2 linked regions of the Mumia flava genome follow. The protein of the gene in region 1 interacts with the protein of each later gene in a pairwise test. Links are inferred from orthologs where the notes say so. Each region holds a gene or a part of one and is shown in the gene's direction. Other genes may lie near its edges.

Region 1 (3,591 bases):
GCGCTCGCCGTCCTGTCGGCCCTGTACTTCCGCCTGACCCGATCGTGGAGCGACACATGAGCCTCAAGCTGCCCGCCCGTCCGACCGAGGACGAGCTGGGGCCGACGCCGCCTGTGCCGGCACAACCTCCCCGCGCCCCGCGGCGGCGGCGCCCTGCCGAGTCGACCCGCTCGATCACGTCGGAGTCCGACCGTCGGCGGCCGGCCGTGCGGTGGGGGCGGCGCACCCTGAACACCGCCCTGCTGCTCTTCCTCGTGGTGGTCGCGCTCGGTCCGATCCTCTGGCTCGCGAAGGCGGCGATCACCCCCACCCAGGACATCCTGCGCACCCCGATGGCGTTCTTCCCGAACGGGACCGACTGGGCGAACCTGCGCACGGCCTGGGTCGACCTGGACCTGCGGCTGTACTTCGTCAACACCGTCGTGATCGCGCTGGGCTCGTGGGTGACGCAGATGGTGGTCGCCACGACCGGGGGATACGCCCTGTCGGTCCTGCGGCCGCGCTACGGCCGGATCGTCTACGCAGCGGTGCTGTGCACGCTCTTCGTGCCCGCCGTCGTGCTGCTCGTGCCGCTCTACCTGACGGCCCTCGACCTGCCGGTCGTGCACGTGTCCCTGATCAACACGTTCTGGGGCGCATTCCTGCCGGCGGGCGCGAGCGCGTTCAACGTCGTGCTCGTCAAGCGGTTCTTCGACGGCCTCCCGCGCGAGATCATCGAGGCCGCGCGGGTCGACGGCGCGGGACCGTTCCGGCTGTTCTTCTCGATCGTGCTGCCCATGTCGCGTCCGATCCTGGGCGTGGTGTCGGTGTTCGCGGTGCTCGCCGCCTGGAAGGACTTCATCTGGCCGCTGCTGGTCCTGCCCGACCCCACCATGCAGCCGTTGTCGGTGCGCCTGCCGACCCTGGCACCGGTGACCGAGCTCGACGTGTTCCTCGCCGCACTGCTGCTCTCGACCGCGGTCCCGATCGCCTTCTTCCTGGTCTTCCAGCGCTTCTTCCTGCGCGGCGGCGGGCTCGGAGGGGCGATCAAGGGCTGACCTGCGGACCGCGTCCGTGCTGGTCACGGCGCGATCGCGTCGGGCGTGTCGGCCCTGTCCGGGGGGCCGCCGCCCCTAGCCTGATCGCATGGCAGGTTCCTTCCCCAACCGCCATCGGTCGGTGCGCAGTGTCCTCGGCCGGGACATGGCCGTCGATCTGGGCACCGCGAACACCCTCGTCTACGTCCGAGGGCGCGGCGTCATGCTCGACGAGCCGAGCGTGGTGGCGCTGAACGCCCGCACCCGTGCGATCCTCGCCGTCGGGTCCGACGCGAAGCGGATGCACGGACGCACCCCGGGTGCGATCACCGTGATCCGGCCGATGCGCGACGGCGTGATCGCGGACTTCGAGGCCACCGAGCAGATGCTGCGGCTCTTCATCCAGCAGGTGCACCGTCGTCGTCACCTGGCGAAGCCCCGACTGGTGGTCTGCGTGCCGAGCGCGATCACGTCGGTCGAGCAGCGGGCGGTGCGCGAGGCCGGCTACCAGGCCGGTGCGCGGCAGGTCTTCGTCGTCGAGGAGCCGATGGCGGCCGCCCTCGGTGCCGGGCTGCCGGTGCACGAGCCTGCGGGCAACATGGTCGTCGACGTCGGCGGCGGTACGACGGAGGTCGCGGTGATCGCCCTCGGCGGCGTGGTCGCGAGCAAGTCGATCCGGACGGCCGGCGACGACCTCGACGCCGCGATCGTGGACTGGTTCAAGAAGGAGCACGCCCTGCTCCTCGGTGAGCAGACCGCCGAGGACCTGAAGATCGACGCCGGGTCGGCGTACCCCGGAGCGGACGAGCCGATGGTCTCGATCCGCGGCCGTGACCTGGTCGGCGGGCTGCCGCGCACGATCGACGTGACGGCGGCCGAGGTGCGCCGTGCGCTGGAGGAGCCGGTCTCCCGGATCGTGGACGCCGTCCGCGACACGCTCGACGTGACGCCGCCCGAGCTGGCGGCCGACATCCTGGACCGTGGACTCGTGCTGACCGGCGGCGGGGCGCTGCTGCGCGGCCTCGACGACCGGATCCGGCGCGAGACGGAGGTGCCGGTGCACGTCGTCGACGATCCGCTGCACTCGGTGGCGATGGGCGCCGGCAAGTGCGTGGAGGAGTTCGACGCGCTCAGCCAGCTGCTCACCACCGAGCCGCGCCGGTGAAGACCGTGGCGAGCACCCGGACCCGCGGTCGTGACCGCGACCCGCGGCCGCGACCCGTCGTCCTGCTCGTCCTGCTCGCCGCGGTCGCCCTGATCACGCTCGACCTGACCGGCGCCGGCGGCCCGGTCCGTACGGTCGCCTCCACCGTCCTCGGTCCGTTCCAGGGCGGTGTCGCGCGGGTGATGGAGCCATTCGGGCTCGACGTGTTCGCCGACCGGACCGCGTTGGAGGACGAGAACGTGCGGTTGGAGGAGGAGAACGCCTCGCTGCGCCGTCGGCTGGCCTCGACCGGGGTGGACGCGCAGCGCCTCGGCGAGTACGACCGGCTGGCCCGCTACACCCGCGAGGCCGACCTGCGCACCGTCCAGGCCGCCGTCGTCGCCTACGGGCCCGGGCAGTCGTTCCGCCGGACCGTCACGATCGACGCCGGCACCGCCGACGGCGTCCGTGTCGACATGACGGTGGTCGCGGCCGACGGGCTGGTCGGTCGTGTGCTGGTCGCGGGACGGTCGCACGCGACGGTGCTGCTGCTGGCCGACGCGGAGTCCCGGGTCGGAGCGCGCCTGGGCTCCGACGCGGAGCTCGGGATGCTCAGCGGCGACGGGGACCTGTCCGGCGCCGGCCGGCTCACCCTCACCCTGCTCGACGGGACCGTCGAGCCGGACGTGGGTGACACGGTGGTGTCGTGGGGGTCGCCGCGCGGCGTCCCGTACATCGCCGGGGTGCCGATCGGGCGGGTCGAGCGCACGACGTTCTCCCCGCGCGAGCAGAGCACGGAGGTCACGGTCGCGCCGTTCGTCGACGCGTCGTCCCTCGATGTCGTCGCCGTGGTGACCGGGATCGGCCGGGAGCGCTGACGTGGCGGCCGGACGCACGCTGGTGATCGCGGCGCTGCTGGTGGTCGCGCTGCTCGTCCAGCTGAGCGTGGCGCCGGTGCTGTTCCCGACCGCGGTCGTGCCCGACGTCGTTCTGCTCGTGGTCGCCGCCGTGGGTCTGCGTGACGGCGCGGTCGCCGGGGCGTGGACCGGGTTCGCCGGCGGCCTGCTGATCGACCTGGCGCCGCCGTCGGACGACCTGATGGGACAGTGGGCGCTCGCGTTGTGCGTGGTCGGGCTGCTCGCGGGCACCGTCGACCGCGGGAGCCGCTCGACGCGGTGGCTGGACCTGGTGGTCTCCGGTGCGGCGGCGTTCGTCGGGGTCTCGATCTTCGCGCTGTCCTCGATCGTCCTCGGCCTCGCCGGCGCCGACCTCGCGGTCGCGTCGTCGGTGGTCGGTCTGGCGGTGGCCTACGACGCGGTGCTCGGTCTTCTCGTGCTGCCGCTGGTCCGTGCTGCCCTCGACCGGGTCGAGCCGACGCCGGTGCGGGGGTGGTGACGGTGCAGCGCAGGCTCTCGGGGCGGCTCGTGGTCG
Region 2 (3,378 bases), on another replicon or contig:
GGCGCGGCTCGTGCGGGCGCGGCCGTGGCTGCTCGCCCTGCTCGGCCTCGGTCTCGTCGCCGTGGCCGTCTGGGTGGTCGCCGGCACGTCGGTCCTCGGGGTCGACGACGTCGAGGTCGACGGAAACCGCACCGTGGACGCCCAGGTCGTCGTGGACGCCGCGGAGGTCGTGACCGGCACGCCGCTGGTCCGGCTCGACACCGACGCGATCCGGGAGCGGGTGGCCACGGTGCCGCAGGTGGCCTCCGTCGAGGTACGGCGGCGGCTGCCCGGAACGGTCGTGGTCACCGTCGTCGAACGGACCCCGGTCGCCGAGGTGACGATCGCGGGCGAGACGCTGCTGCTGGCCGACGACGGCGTCGTCTATCCCCCGGCGGGGCGGGTTCCCGGGCGGCTGCCGGCGGTCGAGGTGGCGGATCGCGTGCGCGACCGTGACGCCGCGCTGAGCGAGGTCGCCGCAGCGATCTCGGCGATGGAGGAGTCGGTGGCACGCCGGGTGAGCGAGGTCCAGGTCCGCAGCCGTGACGGCATCACGCTGTCCTTGCGCGACGGGGCGGTCGTCGAGTGGGGGAGCGCGGACCAGCCCGAGCTCAAGGCCGAGGTGCTGGGCGTCCTGCTCGCGCAGAAGGCCGCCCGCTACGACGTGAGCACGCCGGGGCGGCCCACGATCGTCCCGTGACACGCCGTGGCGGCGTGTCGTCGCGGATCGGCGTGCCCGGCCACGTAGTTTCTTCCCATGGCAGGGGTTGACATAACTATAACCCTCAAGTAGAGGGTTAAGGTTCGTCGGCTCGCCGGGGAGAGCGGTTTCCCGCAGAACTCGAAGCACACCCAAGCACGTGAGGGGCACCATCGTGGCAGCGCAGAACTACCTGGCCGTGATCAAGGTGGTCGGCATCGGCGGCGGCGGCGTGAACGCCGTCAACCGGATGATCGAGGCCGGTCTCAAGGGCGTCGAGTTCATCGCGATCAACACCGACGCGCAGGCCCTCCTGATGAGCGACGCCGACGTCAAGCTCGACATCGGGCGTGAGCTGACCCGCGGACTCGGCGCGGGCGCCAACCCCGGCACCGGCCGCCAGGCGGCCGAGGACCACGCCGACGACATCGAGGAGGTCCTCAAGGGGGCCGACATGGTCTTCGTCACGGCCGGCGAGGGCGGCGGGACCGGCACGGGCGGCGCGCCCGTCGTCGCCCGGATCGCCCGCTCGCTCGGTGCCCTGACGATCGGCGTGGTCACGCGTCCGTTCTCCTTCGAGGGCCGCCGCCGCGCCAACCAGGCCGACGACGGGATCGAGTCGCTGCGCGAGGAGGTCGACACGCTGATCGTGATCCCGAACGACCGGCTGCTGTCGATCAGCGACCGCGGGGTCACGATGATCGACGCGTTCAAGCAGGCCGACCAGGTGCTGCTGCAAGGCGTCTCCGGCATCACCGACCTGATCACCACCCCGGGACTGATCAACCTCGACTTCGCCGACGTGAAGTCCGTGATGTCCGACGCCGGTTCCGCACTGATGGGGATCGGCTCGGCGCGCGGGGACGACCGCGCGGTGGCCGCCGCGGAGATGGCGGTCTCGAGTCCGCTGCTCGAGGCGTCGATCGACGGGGCGCACGGCGTGCTGCTGTCGATCGCCGGCGGCTCGGACCTCGGGCTGTTCGAGATCAACGAGGCGGCCGCGCTGGTGAGCGAGGCCGCGCACGCCGAAGCCAACATCATCTTCGGCGCCGTGATCGACGACGCACTGGGCGACGAGGTGCGGGTCACCGTGATCGCCGCCGGGTTCGACGGCGGTATGCCCAAGCGACGCGACGCGTCGCGGCCCGCGCTGCGCCGTGACGCCGCTCCGGCCCGCCCGACTCAGCGCGAGACGCCGTCCTCGCCGTCGGTCGAGCGCGAGCGCGACCCGCAGCCGGTGGGCGCCGCCGCGAAGACGAACGGCAGCACGGGCGGCCCCGCGCCGTCGGAGCGCACGACGGCCGCGAGCTCGCGGACCGAGCCCGACCGCCCGCGCGAGGAGCGCCCGGACGGCGAGACCGAGGTGGTCCGGCGCAGGGACGGCTCGACCGCCAAGCGGCAGCCCGACGCGTTCGACGACGACCTCGACATCCCCGACTTCCTCAAGTAGTGCTCGCCTTCCACCATCGGACGCAGCGGGCCGACCTCGCCTTCACCGACCGCCACGGCGGCGCGAGCAGCGGACCGTGGGCGAGCCTCAACCTCGGCTCCAGCAACGGCGACGACGGCGAGGTCGTCGAGCGCAACCTCGCCGTCCTGGCCGCCGCTCTCGACACCGACCGTCCCCGGCTCGTGCTGATGCGCCAGCACCACAGCGCCCACGTCGCGGTCGTCGGAGCCGAGGACGTGGATGCGCCGCCGGACGCCGACGCCCTGGTCACCGACCGGCCGGACGTGGCTCTGCTGGTCCGGGTCGCCGACTGCGTCCCGGTGCTGATCGCCGACGACGAGGCGGGCGTGGTCGCGGCGGTGCACGCCGGGCGCCGTGGCGTCGAGCTCGACGTCTGCGGCGCCGCGGTGGCAGCGATGCGGGAGCTCGGTGCCCGGGCACCGGAGGCGTGGATCGGTCCGCGTGCCTGCGGGCGCTGCTACGAGGTGCCCGAGGGCATGCGCGACGAGGTCGCGGACCTCGAGCCCGCGACGTGGTCGGAGACGTCGTGGGGGACCCCCGCGCTCGATCTCGCGGCCGGCGTCGGGGCACAGCTGCGCCGCGACGGGGTGCTGGTGCACGATCTCGCCGACCACCACCCCGCCTGCACGATCGAGCACGAGGACTACTTCTCCTACCGGCGCCAGGGCGTACGGTCCGGCCGGCTCGGCGGGATCGTACGGTTGCGACCGTGAGCGACGAGCGCAGGAGCGAGCTGGCAGCCAACCTCGAGCGGGTGCGCGGCCGCATCACCGCCGCCGCCGAGGCGGCCGGGCGCGACCCGGCGGAGCTCACGCTCGTGGTCGTGACCAAGACGTACCCGGCCTCCGACGTCGCCCTGCTCGCCGAGCTCGGGGTCACCGATGTCGGCGAGAACCGCCATCCCGAGGCCGGGCGCAAACGAGACGAGGCCGCCGAGGCGGGGGCGCGACTGCGCTGGCACTTCGTCGGCGGACTCCAGACCAACAAGGCCAACGCCGTCACCCGCTACGCCGACGCCGTGCACTCCGTGGACCGGCTCCGCCTCGTCACGGCGCTGGAGTCCGGCGCGGCCGCGGCGGGTCGGCGGATCGACGCGTACGTGCAGGTGAACCTCGAGGGACGCGACGACGAGCCCGCCGGTCGGGCGGGTGCGGCACCGGCGGACGTACGGTCCGTCGCCGACGCGATCGCATCCGCCGAGCACCTGCGCCTCGCCGGTGTGATGACC

The links. The genes of interacting proteins can lie anywhere in the genome.
Region 2: the proteins of mreB (region 1) and ftsZ interact in binary tests that used the Escherichia coli proteins (3 or more experiments, as listed by UniProt). The link is inferred for Mumia flava from one-to-one orthologs.

Annotation. Positions count from the first base shown.
Region 1 is NZ_PGEZ01000002.1:698,791-702,381, reverse strand. What follows is about bases 339-3,153. They hold mreB (rod shape-determining protein), read left to right. Parts: upstream 339-1,125; coding sequence 1,126-2,181; downstream 2,182-3,153. Other genes in these bases: mreD (rod shape-determining protein MreD), read left to right, coding at 3,040-3,153; mreC (rod shape-determining protein MreC), read left to right, coding at 2,178-3,038; CLV56_RS17405 (carbohydrate ABC transporter permease), read left to right, coding at 339-1,037. In the rest of the region: CLV56_RS17410 (carbohydrate ABC transporter permease), read left to right, coding at 1-60; more of CLV56_RS17405, read left to right, coding at 57-338; more of mreD, read left to right, coding at 3,154-3,555; mrdA (penicillin-binding protein 2), read left to right, coding at 3,558-3,591. UniProt on the Escherichia coli protein: Forms membrane-associated dynamic filaments that are essential for cell shape determination. Acts by regulating cell wall synthesis and cell elongation, and thus cell shape.
Region 2 is NZ_PGEZ01000001.1:237,397-240,774, reverse strand. What follows is about bases 1-2,990. They hold ftsZ (cell division protein FtsZ), read left to right. Parts: upstream 1-851; coding sequence 852-2,129; downstream 2,130-2,990. Other genes in these bases: CLV56_RS01105 (YggS family pyridoxal phosphate-dependent enzyme), read left to right, coding at 2,860-2,990; CLV56_RS01110 (purine nucleoside phosphorylase YfiH/LACC1 family protein), read left to right, coding at 2,129-2,863; CLV56_RS01120 (cell division protein FtsQ/DivIB), read left to right, coding at 1-679. In the rest of the region: more of CLV56_RS01105, read left to right, coding at 2,991-3,378. UniProt on the Escherichia coli protein: Essential cell division protein that forms a contractile ring structure (Z ring) at the future cell division site. The regulation of the ring assembly controls the timing and the location of cell division.